3 regions of the Streptomyces sp. CG4 genome follow, and region 2 is predicted to be linked to each of the others. Evidence: riboswitches for the same ligand, from Rfam matches in the RefSeq annotation. Region 2 holds a riboswitch; each other region holds the start of a gene.
The links. Region 2 has a riboswitch for cyclic di-AMP ahead of AB5L52_RS18435 (transglycosylase SLT domain-containing protein). Riboswitches for the same ligand answer to the same signal wherever they lie in the genome.
Positions count from the first base shown of each region.

Region 1: another riboswitch for cyclic di-AMP. It lies ahead of AB5L52_RS23310 (M23 family metallopeptidase); the one in region 2 lies ahead of AB5L52_RS18435 (transglycosylase SLT domain-containing protein).
Region 3: another riboswitch for cyclic di-AMP. It lies ahead of AB5L52_RS17505 (NlpC/P60 family protein); the one in region 2 lies ahead of AB5L52_RS18435 (transglycosylase SLT domain-containing protein).

Region 1 covers NZ_CP163525.1:5,141,109-5,145,655, reverse strand. Annotated here, with positions in the region: gene AB5L52_RS23320 (PrsW family intramembrane metalloprotease) at 1-655, shown strand, start outside; gene AB5L52_RS23315 (aldo/keto reductase) at 727-1,671, opposite strand; gene AB5L52_RS23310 (M23 family metallopeptidase) at 1,742-2,752, opposite strand; cyclic di-AMP (ydaO/yuaA leader) riboswitch at 2,760-2,928, opposite strand; tRNA gene AB5L52_RS23305 (tRNA-Met) at 3,262-3,335, shown strand; gene AB5L52_RS23300 (dihydrofolate reductase family protein) at 3,414-4,547, opposite strand.
Region 2 covers NZ_CP163525.1:4,059,276-4,063,822, forward strand. Annotated here, with positions in the region: gene AB5L52_RS18430 (polyprenyl synthetase family protein) at 391-1,401, opposite strand; cyclic di-AMP (ydaO/yuaA leader) riboswitch at 2,006-2,218, shown strand; gene AB5L52_RS18435 (transglycosylase SLT domain-containing protein) at 2,223-2,714, shown strand; gene AB5L52_RS18440 (HAD family hydrolase) at 2,959-3,771, opposite strand; partial or broken gene AB5L52_RS18445 (FAD-dependent oxidoreductase) at 3,905-4,547, opposite strand, start outside.
Region 3 covers NZ_CP163525.1:3,875,691-3,880,237, reverse strand. Annotated here, with positions in the region: partial or broken gene AB5L52_RS17510 (hypothetical protein) at 1-393, opposite strand, end outside; gene AB5L52_RS17505 (NlpC/P60 family protein) at 811-2,010, opposite strand; cyclic di-AMP (ydaO/yuaA leader) riboswitch at 2,018-2,187, opposite strand; gene pcrA (DNA helicase PcrA) at 2,449-4,547, shown strand, end outside.

The DNA of each region.
Region 1 (4,547 bases), 1.1 Mb from region 2:
CCTGTTCACCACCCTCACCGGCCTCGGCTTCGGCATCTCCGCGCTCTCCGCCGAGCGCCAGCGCGTCCGGCGGGTGCTGCTGCCGCTGTGCGGTCTGCTGCTCGCGATGAGCATGCACGCCTTCTGGAACGGTTCCTCCACCTTCGGCGAGTTCGGGTTCTTCGCCGTCTACGGCGCGTTCATGGTGCCCGTGTTCGGGCTGCTGACCTGGCTCGCGATCTGGACGCGGCAGCGGGAGCTGCGGACCGTGCGGGAGGAGCTGCCGGCGTATGTGCTGGCCGGGTGGCTGGGGCCGGCCGAGCCGTTCGCGCTCGGGTCGATGGCGGCGCGGCGGACGGCCCGCGACTACGCCCGGCACCACCACGGCCGGACGGCGGCGCGGGCGGTGGCGCAGTACGAGGCGTACGCCACGTCGCTCGCGTTTCTGCGGCGCCGGGGGCGCCAGGGGAAGGCCGGGGCCGACTTCGTCGTACGGGAGCGGGAGCTGCTGGACGAGCTGTGGAAGCGGCGGGACACGGCCCGGACCGCATTGGAGTATGCGGCCCGGGCGGCCGCGCCGGCCTGGCCGGTGCACGCGGCACCAGTGGCGACGGCGTGGCCGGGGTACGGATATCCGGCGGCGCCCTACTCCGTGTACAACCCGTACCGGTCGTAGCCCTCCGGGTCGCCGATAGTCCGGCACCGCCGGAACACGCCGTCGCGGCGGAAAGGTGACCTACGGGTGCCTTACGCCGACGCCTCCGTCAGGCTCGCCGCCTCCTCGTCCGTCAGCTTCAGGTCCGCCGCCGCCAGCAGAGCCGGGAGCTGGTCGACGGTGCGGGCCGAGGCGATCGGGGCGGTGATGGTCGGCTGGGCGGCCAGCCAGGCGAGGGCGACCGTGGCGACGGGGGCGTCGTGCGCGGCGGCGATCTCGTCCAGGGCCGCGAGGACCTTGTGGCCGCGCTCGGAGTCCGCGTACTGCTGGGCCCGGTTCGCGCGGGCGCTGTCGACCGTCGCGCCGGGGCGGTACTTGCCGGTCAGGAAGCCCGCGGCGAGCGAGAAGTAGGGCACCGCGGACAGGCCCTCCTTGGCGGCCAGGTCCTGCAGCGGGCCCTCGTAGGTGTCGCGGGAGACCAGGTTGTAGTGCGGCTGGAGGGCGACATAGCGGGCCAGGCCCTCGCGGTCGGAGAAGTCGAGGGAGGCCTTGAGGCGCTCGGGGCTGATGTTGGAGGCGGCGATGTGCCGGACCTTGCCGGCCTTCACCAGCTCGTCGAGGGCGCCGATGATCTCCTCGACCGGCACCTCGGGCTGGTCGAAGTGGGTGTAGTAGAGGTCGATGTAGTCGGTGTCCAGACGGCGCAGGGAGGCGTCGGCGGCGGCCTTGATGTTGGCGGCGGACAGGCCCTGGTACTCGGGGTGCTGGCTGACCTTGGTGGCGATGACGACGCGGTCCCGGTTGCCGCGCGCCTTGACCCACTTGCCGATGATCGTCTCCGACTCGCCGCCCTTGTTGCCCTCGATCCAGGCGGTGTAGGAGTCGGCGGTGTCGACGAAGTTGCCGCCCGCCGCCGCGTAGGCGTCGAGGACGGCGAAGGAGGTCTCCTCGTCGGCGGTCCAGCCGAAGACGTTGCCGCCGAGGCAGAGCGGGAAGACCTCGAGGTCGGAAGAGCCGAGTGTGCGCAAAGACGTCATGTTCCACATCAACGCCGACGGTGGATGATCTCATTCCGCCGCCGGCGTCGCGTTCACACGCATGCCATGGTCAGGGGTTGAGGCCCTTGTCGCGCAGCCACGGCGCCGGGTCGATGGCGGACGCCTGGCCGTTCGGGTGGACCTCCAGGTGGAGGTGCGGGCCGGTGACGTTGCCGGTGGCGCCGATGCGGCCGATGACATCGCCGGTGGAGACCTTCTGGCCGACCGAGACGTTGATCGAGGACTGGTGGCAGAACCACAGCTCGGTGCCGTCGTCCAGGGTCAGGATGGTGCGGTAGCCGTAGGCGCCGGCCCAGCCGGCCTCGGTGATCGTGCCGCTGTGGACGGCCTTGATGAGGGTGCCGGTGGGGGCGGCGAAGTCGAGACCGGTGTGGTAGCCGGAGGACCACATCGCGCCGGGCTGACCGAAGGTGCCGGTGATCGTGTACGAGACGACGGGCAGCTGGTACTGCTTGGCCAGCTCCGCCAGCCGCTTGGCCTCGGCCGCCTGCTCGGCGTCGGCCTCCGCCTTCTGCTTGGCGGCGGCAGCCTTGGCCGCGGCCTCCTTCTCCGCCTTGGCCGCCGCGTCGGCGGTCTGCTTCTCGGCGGCGGCGGTGGCCTTGCTGTCGGCCTTGCTCTGCTGATGCTCGGCCTGGGCCATGATCCGGTTGCGCAGGGCCTCGCCGGCATCGCCGCTGTCACCGCTGTCGGTGGTCACGCCGACCTTGCTGAGCCCGGTGGCGGTGGCCTGGTGCTGGTGGGCGGAGTCCTCGCCGAAGAAGTGGGTCACCGAGTCGGGCAGGGATATGGAGACCGGCGGCTTGCCGGTGTTGGCGCTGGCCATGCCGCCCGCGCCGACGGCGGCCATCACACCGACGCCGAGGACGGTGGAGCTGCGCGCGAATCCGCCGCGCTGCTTGGCGACGCGGTGCCGGCCGCGGACGGGGTTGAGGGATTCCTCGGTGGGGTTCCACTCCTCCCAGGGGCCCTCCTCCGCACGGTAGGCGCCGTAGCCGAAGGTATCCGGCTCGGCTTGCGCGGGCTCGAACGGGGCTTCTGGGGCGGGCCGGTTGGACGCCACTCGGGCGTGCTCCTTTCCTTCCTCCGCCTACCGGGTTAGCTGACGGGTTCGGAGCAGGAAGGTCTCCTACGCGCGTATACCGGGCGTGGACTCGACGAGTTCACGTCAGTATGCGCGTGATTCACCCCAAGGTGGTGGTTCCCCGGTTCCCTTACGGGATTCGGCGCGTGCGCACGGAGCCGCCTCTTGTGACGGCTGGGACGACCGCGCTGCGTTATCGAACGTTAATAGACCTCAGAGTCACTTTCCAAGCCGTTCGGCTTGATCATTAACGCTTTCCAGTGGGGACTTACCGGTCACGACCGCTGCAAATCGGGCGAGTTGGTCGCCGTTCAGGAGTATCCGGGTTTTTGATGGTGTCTCAGATGTTATGCGGAGGGCGGTCGTCCGGTCACCGTGGGTGAAGACGATCAGGGCCCGACCGCGGGGCGGCCGGGGCGAGGAGGACATGCCGCGGTTAACCGGTGTGCAAGCTGTCCTGCGCATGGCGTACACTGGAGTCACAACGACGCGGGGTGGAGCAGCTCGGTAGCTCGCTGGGCTCATAACCCAGAGGTCGCAGGTTCAAATCCTGTCCCCGCTACTGAAGGCCCAGGGCCCGGAAACCAATGGTTTCCGGGCCCTGGGTGTTTTCACCGGCCCTGAGCATCCTCCGGGCGCGTCACTCCACCAGATGCCTGTTCGGCGCCTTGGCCTGCTCCTCGCACTCCGGCAGTACGACCACCTCGGCGCCCCCCTTCACCAGCACCCCGGTCCCGTCGGCCGCGTCCACGAACGTGTCCGGCTCCTGCCACGCCGTGACCACCCGCCGTACCCCCGCCCGGAGGATCAGCTCGGAGCACGGCGCGGGGCGGGAGGCGCGCCGGGCGCACGGCTCCAGGCTGCTGTAGACGGTGGCGGTGGCCAGCCGCGGGTCCGCCGGGTCGAGCTTGGCCAGCGCCGCCTCCTCGGCGTGGACCACGGGGTCGGCCCCCTCGCGCGAGTGGCCACGGGCCAGCTCCGTACCGTCGGCGGCGACCACCACCGCACCCACGCTGAACGCCGTGGGCGAGGGCGGGCACAGCGCGGCGAGTTCGCAGGCGGTGCGCAGCCAGTGGCGGTCGGCGGCGGTGGGGAGCGGCCCGGTGCCGGGGGCCGTGGGCTCGTAGCGCATGAGGACCACGTCCTCGATCCGGCGGGTCTCGGTCAGCCGCAGCCGGCCGGACTGGTAGCCGCCCGGGCCGAACAGGCGGGGCGCGGCCGGGTCGCCGACGAACAGCGGGGCGAGGACCAGCTGCAGCTCGTCGGCGAGGCCCTGCCGCAGCAGCTGGGTGTGGACCGTGCCGCCGCCCTCGACCATCAGCCGCCGTACGCCGCGCACGTCGTGCAGGTGGGACAGCACGGCGCGCCAGTCGAGCTCGGGGCCGAGCGGGACGACGTCGGCGGTGCCGCCGAGGCGGCGGGTGGCTTGCTCGGCACCCTGGTCGGTCGTGTAGACGAGCTTGTCGCCGCCGGTGTGCCAGAACTTTGCGTCGGGGTCGAGGGCACCGGTGGCGGTGACGGTCACCTTCAGCGGATACTCCGACCGGCCCTCCCGGAGGCGGGCCGCGCGGCGCTCGGCGGAGTTGACCAGCAGCCGCGGGTTGTCGGCGCGGATGGTGCCGGCGCCGATGAGGATGGCGTCGACCGAGGCCCGTACCGCGTCGACCCGGTCGAAGTCGGCCGGACTGGACAGCAGCAGCCGCTCGGGGCCGGTGTCGTCCAGGTAGCCGTCGAGGGAGACGGCGGCGGACAGCAGCACGTACGGGTACGGCAT
Region 2 (4,547 bases):
CCGCCATTCTCACCCGAATCGGTGAGGGGTGGTGATTTCCGTGCTTCCATCTCACCAAATCGGCCTTGAGGAAGCGTCAGACCACGGAGCCAACTCCGTGTACGACTGCGGTATGACACGTAGCGGCGGCGACTCCCCCGACCCGTAAGGGTCTCACCGGAACGGGCGGAGCCGTAAGGGGACGCAAAGGGGCGGGGCGCAGGGCCGTACGACTGGCTGCGCCGCGCAGCGTGACCACGGCGGCCTTCGGCGATCGTCCCGGGCAGCAGCCGACGTGGCGCCGACCGGGCAGCCGGCGCGGGTCGGCCGGACGTCAGCCGAGACGGCCGGCCGGGGACCGGGCAGCCGGCCCGGGTCGGAAAGGCGCCGGCCGAGGCGCTCGGCCGGACGTCAGCCGGCGCGGTGGACCACCGCGTCGCACAGCTCCATCAGTGCCGCCTTGGCGTCGCACTCCCTGAGCGGCGCCAGCGCGGCGCGAGCCTCCTCCGCGTAGCGGACGGTGTCCCGGCGGGCCTGCTCCAGCGCGGGGTGCGCGCGCAGCGCGGTCAGCGCCTCGGCGTGCCGGGCGTCGTCGCTGAGGTCGGAGTCGAGCAGCTCGCACAGCGCGAGGTCCTCGGGCAGCCCCAGCCGGGCCGCCCGCTCGCGCAGCCGCAGCACGGGCAGCGTCGGGATGCCCTCGCGCAGGTCGGTGCCGGGGGTCTTGCCGGACTCGTGCGAGTCGGAGGCGATGTCCAGGACGTCGTCGGCGAGCTGGAAGGCGACCCCGAGCCGCTCACCGTACTGGGTGAGCACATCGACGACCGTCTCGTCGGCGCCCGACATCATCGCGCCGAACCGGCACGAGACCGCCACCAGCGACCCCGTCTTGCCGCCGAGCACGTCCAGATAGTGCTCGACCGGGTCGCGGCCGTCCGAGGGGCCTGCGGTCTCCAGGATCTGGCCCGTGACCAGCCGCTCGAACGCCAGGGCCTGTACCCGGACCGCCTCGGGGCCGAGGTCGGCGAGGATCTGGGAGGCACGCGCGAAGAGGAAGTCGCCGGTGAGGACCGCGACGGAGTTGCCCCAGCGGGTGTTGGCACTGTCCACACCGCGCCGCACGGCCGCCTCGTCCATGACGTCGTCGTGGTACAGCGTGGCGAGGTGGGTCAGCTCCACGACCACGGCCGACGGTACGACGCCCGGCGCATAGGGGTCGCCGAACTGGGCCGCGAGCATCACGAGCAGCGGCCGGAACCGCTTCCCACCGGCTCGCACGAGGTGCTGCGCGGCCTCCGTGATGAACGGGACCTCGCTCTTGGTGGCCTCGAGCAAGCCTTCCTCGACAGCCGCCAATCCGACCTGGACATCGGCTTCCAGAGCCTGGTCCCGCACGCTCAGCCCGAACGGCCCGACGACGGTCACGAGGGGTCTCCTGTCTGCAGGTGTCTGCTGGCGATTACACGGTTTGTCGATAGGTCGCTGCCATCACTCAAGTCAGCGTATCCGGTCCTCTTTCGATCACCGATAGCGCCCACCGGTCCAGCCCAGGCGGTATCGGATCATGACCGGTATGTTTTTGATCAAGTGGTAAGAGCGGACATTTATCGACTTAACAGGAATCTGCCCGCTTTGTCGCGAACCGGACGGCGAGCGGAGTAACGCGCACACCTCCCTCCGCGCGACCTTCCGTACGGCCCTCCGCACACCCCTCCTCGCGCCCCCTCCGGGTGGACGCGACCACTACGACAACGACGGGCACCGCACCACGGGTTCCACCGCCCAACCGAACCGCCCAAATCCCCCATGTCCGATTTGACTTGATTTGCCATTTCGTGAGTTGGGTCACGTGCGCCCATCGATCCCCGCATCCGCCCGACCACCCCTTCCCCCCTTGCCGTGTCGGCGAGTTGGCCATTGGCAACCGCAAAGGATCAAGCACCCCATACGGCGCAGATCAAGGTCAAATGGTGCGTTGTGTGAATCCGGTACTTGTTCCCGACATGTGCTCTCGCATACGTTCCCGGCCACCAGGCGGACGCCGAATCCTGCCACCGCCTGCGTAACCCCATCTACGAACTCATTCATAGGGCAGGAGCGGGGGACCCAGGTAAGTCGCCGGACCGGACGGCACACGTCGCACCGGAACGGCTAGGGGTGAAGCCGTGCCTCTCCGGAGGCGCGGCCGGGCACCTCCCCGCCCGAACCCGACAGCTCACCTCGCAGGCGTCGGAGAGGACTTCCCCATGCCTGCTTCCGCTCAGCACCGCCGTACCCGCAACAACCGTCTCGTCCGCACCCTCGCCGTCATCAGCACAGGTGCCGCCGTTCTCGCCCTGCCGCTCATCGGCGCCACCAGCGCCTCCGCGGCCACCGGCAAGACCAGCACGAAGGTGTCCACCACCCCCGCCGGGTACCCGAACAACCTCAACGGCTGGATCCGCGAGTCGCTCGCGATCATGGCTCAGAAGGGCATCCCGGGCAGCTACAACGGCATTTACCGCAACATCATGCGGGAGTCCTCCGGCAACCCGATGGCCATCAACCTCTGGGACTCCAACGCCGCCGCGGGCACCCCGTCCAAGGGCCTGCTCCAGGTCATCCAGCCGACCTTCAACGCCTACCACGTGGCCGGTACGGCCTTCGACCTCTACGACCCGGTCGCCAACATCACCGCGGCCTGCAACTACGCCGCCGCGCGCTACGGGTCGATCGACAACGTCTACAGCGCGTACTGACAGCCGCCGCCCCTTAGGCGGACCGGAACGACACCGGCCGTCCGGCACGTCCCCGCACCTGACGGACGGGGACGTGCCGGGCGGCCGCCGGGCATCCACCGGACCCACCGCGGACGGCCGCGCGCCGATGTGGCCGTCGACCGGTTCCGTACCGACGTGCCGGTCACTCGGTCGCGTACTGGTGCGCCGGTCACCGGGTCGGGTACTGAGGTGCCGGCCACTCGGCCGGGTACTGAGGTGCCGGTCAGTCGGTCGGGAACAGTCCTTCGAGGACGACCGCGATACCGTCGGCCTCGTTCGACAGGGTGATCTCATCGGCCACCGCCTTGAGTTCGGGATGTGCGTTGGCCATGGCGACTCCGTGTCCGGCCCAGTCGAGCATCGGGATGTCGTTGGGCATGTCGCCGAACGCCAGAGCCTCCTGTGCGGCGATGCCGAGCCGCTCGGCGGCGAGCGCGAGGCCGGTGGCCTTGGTCACCCCGGACGGCTGGAGCTCCACGGTCCCCGGCCCCGACATGGTGACCGTCGCGAGCGAGCCCACCACCGCGCGCGCGATGGCCGCCAACTCGTCGTCGGGCAGCGCGGCATGGCGCAGCAGCACCTTGCTGATGGGCTCGCACCACAGGTCGTCGCGCCGGCCGACCCGCACCGCGGGCAGGGTCGGGTGCGGCATCCGATAGCCCGGCTCGATGAGCGTGAGCCCGTCGACGCCGTCCTGGTCGACGGCCGCGTAGACCTGCCCCACCTCCGCCTCGATCTTGCCGAGCGCGGTCTCGGCCAGCTCCCGGTCCAGCCGCACCGACCACAACAGGCGCCCTGATCCGGCGTCGTAGACCTGCGCGCCCTGCCCGCACACCGCGAGCCCCGTGCAGCCGAGGTGCGCGAGGAGGGGCCGTACCCGTGGGGCGGGGCGGCCCGTCACCACCAGGTGCCGGGCACCGGCCCGCGCCACCCGTGCCAGCGCGGCCAGCGACCGCTCGGAGACGGTGTCGTCGCCGCGCAGCAGCGTTCCGTCCAGGTCGGTGGCGATCAGTGCATACGCGGGGGAGGCTGCCATGATCAGAGAATACGGATACCGCGCCCTGCCGACTCATCTTGTAGTCCTGCGTACTTACGTACTGATCAGCCTCAAGTGGCGCCCGCGGGCGCCTTGATGACGTCGTCCACCGCTTTCCCTGCCTCGCGCGGATTCACCCGTGGGCCGCCGCCAGGTGTTTCGCCAGCCGCGGGGAGGCGAACTCCGTGCCGCAGACGAAGCGCATCACCGGGCCGTACGACGACGCGGCCGGCAGGCCGGTGAAGTACAGGCCGGGCACGGAGGAGACATAGCCGGAGCCGAGCTTGGGCGTGCCACGGCTCACCGCGAGCCGCGTGCGCAGTTCATGGCCGAGGAAGTCCATCGCCGCGATGTCGACGCGGTAGCCGGTGGCCGCGATGACGTGGTCGGCGGTGAGCCGCTCGGTGCGCCCGCCGTGCGTGCGCACCGTGAGCACGGGGCTGCCGTCCGGTGCCTCGGCGGCCACGACCCGCTCGACGTCCTCCACCTGCACGGCGCTCTCGAAGCGCTGGCGCAGCCACCAGGCGCCGAGCGGTCCGAGGACGCGGCGGACCAGGTAGTGGCGGGTGGCCTCGGGCAGATAGCGGTAGGGGTGCGGGTAGTGGCTGAGCGCCCACAGCGACCAGGCGTTGCCGAACGGGGACTCGGGGCGCAGCTTCGGCTGGTCCCAGGGCGGGGCGCCGAAGGCGACCCGGCCGCGCCGCGCGCGACCACACGCACGCGTGCCCCCGCTTCGGCGGCGAGCGCCGCCGTCTCCAGCGCGGACTGGCCGGCGC
Region 3 (4,547 bases), 180 kb from region 2:
CGTCGTGGCCGAGCCGGGGCCGCGCCGCCTCGGCGGCCGGCAGTACCGGACACCAGGCCAGATCCAGCACGAGCAGCAGGACCGTCACGGCGCGCAGCACACCGCGATCGTCGTCGTCCCACAGATACAGGCCCGCATCGTCCCCGGCGATGAGCAGTCTCGCCCCCCGGTCAGCGCCGAGATGGCGAGCGCCCCGCCCGGTATCCAGTGGTCGCCCGTCCCCTCCAGCACCTGCCGCACGTCGAAGTGCGCCAGCGCGAAGCCGTAGAGCACCAGGCCCAGCCGGCACAGCACCAGCGCCGTGTGCGCGAGCCACACCGTGCGCTCGGCCGCGGCCAGCGTGGCCGCCAGCACGGCCAGCCCCTGTGTGGTCACACAACACAGGAACACTGCTCACGGCGGCCCCGGCCGCGGGAAGCCGGTCCACCCACCCCCGCACGCAGACCCGAGATGCCGGGCATGCGCCCGATGCCGGAAGCCACGCGATCCCTGCCCGGGAAGGGCACGCGTGCGTGGACAGCGAAAACGTGGACAGCGAAAACGTGGACAGCGAAAACGTCGGTACGCGCGCGTGAGCCGCAAGAACGCCGCCAGGCACGACGGGAGCAAAAGACCGCAAGGCGCGGTGGGTGGCAAAAGGGGGCCAGGCGCGCGTGGGGAGCACGACGCCCCCACACGCGCATGGGGCGCAAGAACCCGCTGCCCACGCGTGGGCGGCAAAGACGCCGGCACGCGCGCGTGGGCGTTCAAAAGACGCGGCACGCGCGCGTGGAGCGCGGAAGGCCGGGGCGTACCCCGGCCCGGCGGCGATCAGCCCGGTCGGACCACGCTGTGGATGATCGATTCGCCGCCGTAGTAGATCGACTCCTCGCGGACGTACGCGCCCGGCTTCGGGGCGTGGATCATCATGCCGTTGCCTATGTAGACGCCGACGTGGCTGATGTCGTCGTAGAAGAAGACCAGGTCACCCGGCCGCGCATTCGCCAGGGAGACCGTGGTGCCCGCGTTGACCTGGTCGTACGTGGTGCGCGGAAGCGAGACGCCGGCGGCTCTCCAGGCGGCCTGGGTCAGGCCCGAGCAGTCGTAGGAGCCCGGCCCGGTGGCGCCCCACACATACGGCTTGCCTATCTGCGAACGGGCGAAGGCGATCGCCTTCTCCGCCTTCGTGTCGTACGAGCCGGACGTCGAGGAGCCGCCGGAGCCGGAACCCGTCGAACCGGACCCAGAACCGGAACCGGACCCAGAACCAGAACTGGAGCCGGATCCCGTGGACGAGGACGACGACGAGCCGGCCTGCTGATCGGCCTGCTGCTTCGCCAGCTCGGCCGCCTTGCGCGCCGCCTCCTCCTGCTTCTGCCGCTCGATCTCGGCCAGCCGCGCCTTCTCCTGGGCCGTCAGCTGCGACAGCAGCTCGCGCGCGGAGGCGAGTTTCTTCTGGACGGTGGTCTTGGCGGTCTGCAGGTCGTGCTGCGAGTCCGTGAGGGTCTGCAGGCTCTGCGCGGCCTCCCGCCGCATCTTCATGGTCGAGGCCTGCTCGCCGATGTAGGCGTCGACCGCGCTCTTCTCCCGCGTGGTCAGCCGGTTCATCAACTGGCTCTGGTCGAAGTAGTCCTGCGGGTTGTTCGCGAGCAGGAACGTGGCCGTGGGAGGAGCGGCCACGCCGGAGCGGTACTGGGCCGCGGCGAAGGAGCCCAGCTCCTCGCGGGCCTTGTTGAGGCGCTCGGTGCGCCGGGCGACGTCGTTGCGGAGCGAGTCGACGCGTCCCCGCTGTTTGCCGGTGCGTTCCTTGGCCGCGTCGTACTTTTCGGTCGCCGACTCGGCCTGGCGGTAGAGGTCATCGACCTTCTTCTCGACCTCCTCCAGGCTCGGCTTGGCGTGATCGGTTCCCGGGGCGGCCTCGGCGCTCTGCGAGAGCACGGCCATGGAGGTGAGGGCGGCGGTGGCGAGAGCGGGGGTGCGGAAGCCCGCGCCGATGGTCCCGCCGGGGCGCGGCTTGCGATGCGACGCCAAGGGAGGCGACTCCTTCCAATGGACCGCCTACCGGGTTAGCTGTCGGGTTCGGGCGGCGGTTCGGAAGGGTTGCCCTACGGCGTCGTCCCGGGCGGGAGTCGGCCGATTCACCCCGGGATCGGTGGGTCCCCGGCTCCGGGCGCCACGCGGGCACGCCGGACTCGGCGGAGGCCGCGCGGCCCGGCGGGGTTCGCCGGTAGGGGTCGTACGGCCCGACCGCACGCTAGCCAACTCGTGTGACTCCTGTGAAGGTTGGTGCGCGATATGTCCGATACATTTTCGTGACCTGAGGGCGGTTTCACGGCTGTGTCATCGGACGGTTCCGCAGCGTGAGTGGGTGATGGGTCCCTCGGCGGTGAAGACCGGCTCTCGCTCGAACCGGCCATGTTCCGGGGACGGCGAACGGTTGTCGGTGGGGCGCCCTAGACTCGGAGAGCGATGAGCAGCCTCTTTGACGACAGCTTCCTGGCGGACCTCCAGACCCCTCGCGGGCGCGAGGAGGAGACCCCGCCGCCGCCCGAGGACGATCACGCTCCGGAGTCGCTTCCGGACGATCTGTTCGGCGGGAAGTTCGACGTGCCGCCGGACCGGGACGCCTACTACCGCGACGGCGCCCCCCGCCCCGCGATCGACCCGGCGGCCCTCCTGGCGGGGCTGAACGACAACCAGCGCGCCGCGGTCGTGCACGCCGGTTCCCCGCTGCTCATCGTCGCCGGCGCCGGCTCCGGCAAGACCCGTGTGCTCACCCACCGCATCGCCCACCTGCTCGCCGAGCGGAATGTGCACCCGGGCCAGATCCTCGCGATCACCTTCACCAACAAGGCCGCGGGCGAGATGAAGGAGCGCGTCGAGCACCTCGTCGGCCCGCGCGCGAACGCGATGTGGGTGATGACCTTCCACAGCGCGTGCGTGCGCATCCTGCGCCGGGAGAGCAAGAAGCTCGGCTTCACCTCGTCGTTCTCGATCTACGACGCCGCCGACAGCAAGCGGCTGATGGCCCTGGTCTGCCGCGATCTGGACCTCGACCCCAAGCGCTTCCCGCCGAAGTCGTTCAGCGCGAAGATCAGCAACCTGAAGAACGAGCTGATCGACGAGGAGGACTTCGCCGCCCAGGCCGCCGACGGCTTCGAGAAGACCCTCGCCCAGGCCTACGCGCTCTACCAGTCGCGGCTGCGCGAGGCCAACGCACTCGACTTCGACGACCTGATCATGACGACGGTGAACCTGCTGCGCGCCTTCCCGGACGTCGCCGAGCACTACCGCCGCCGCTTCCGGCACGTCCTGGTCGACGAGTACCAGGACACCAACCACGCCCAGTACGCCCTGGTCCGCGAGCTGGTCGGCACCGGCGAGCGGGCCGCCGAGGACGTGGACGTACCGCCTGGCGAGTACGACATCCCGCCCGCCGAACTGTGCGTCGTGGGCGACGCGGACCAGTCGATCTACGCCTTCCGAGGCGCGACGATCCGCAACATCCTCCAGTTCGAGGAGGACTACCCGGACGCGACGACGATCCTGCTGGAGCAGAACTACCGCTCCACGCAGACCATCCTGTCCGCCGCCAACGCGGTCATCGAGCGCAACGAGTCCCGCCGCCCGAAGAACCTGTGGACCAACGCCGGCCAGGGCGCGCGGATCACCGGATACGTCGCCGACACCGAGCACGACGAGGCCCAGTTCGTCGCCGACGAGATAGACCGCCTGGTCGACGCGGGCGAGGCCAAGGCCGGCGATGTCGCGGTCTTCTACCGCACCAACGCCCAGTCCCGTGTCTTCGAAGAGATCTTCATCCGCGTCGGCCTGCCCTACAAGGTCGTCGGCGGTGTCCGCTTCTACGAGCGCAAGGAGGTCCGCGACGTCCTCGCCTACCTGCGCGTCCTCGCCAACCCCGAGGACTCGGTGCCGCTGCGCCGCATCCTCAACGTGCCCAAGCGGGGCATCGGCGAGCGCGCCGAGGCGATGATCGACGCCCTCTCCCAGCGCGAGAAGATCAGCTTCCCGCAGGCGCTCAAGCGCGTGGACGAGGCGTACGGCATGGCGGCGCGCTCCACCAACGCGGTCAAGCGGTTCAACACGCTGATGGAGGACCTCCGTACGATCGTCGAGTCCGGCGCCGGACCGACGACCGTCCTCGAGGCCATACTCGAACGCACCGGCTATCTGGCCGAGTTGCAGGCCTCCACCGACCCGCAGGACGAGACCCGCATCGAGAACCTCCAGGAACTCGCCGCCGTGGCCCTGGAGTTCGAGCAGGAGCGCGGCGAAGGCGAGGCGGGCACGCTCGCCGACTTCCTGGAGCAGGTGGCGCTGGTCGCCGACTCCGACCAGATCCCCGACGAGGAGGAGGACGGCTCCGGCGTCATCACCCTGATGACCCTGCACACGGCCAAGGGCCTGGAGTTCCCGGTCGTCTTCCTGACCGGCATGGAGGACGGCGTCTTCCCGCACATGCGCGCCCTCGGTCAGACCAAGGAGCTGGAGGAGGAGCGGCGCCTGGCGTACGTCGGCATCACGCGCGCGCGGGAGCGGCTCTATCT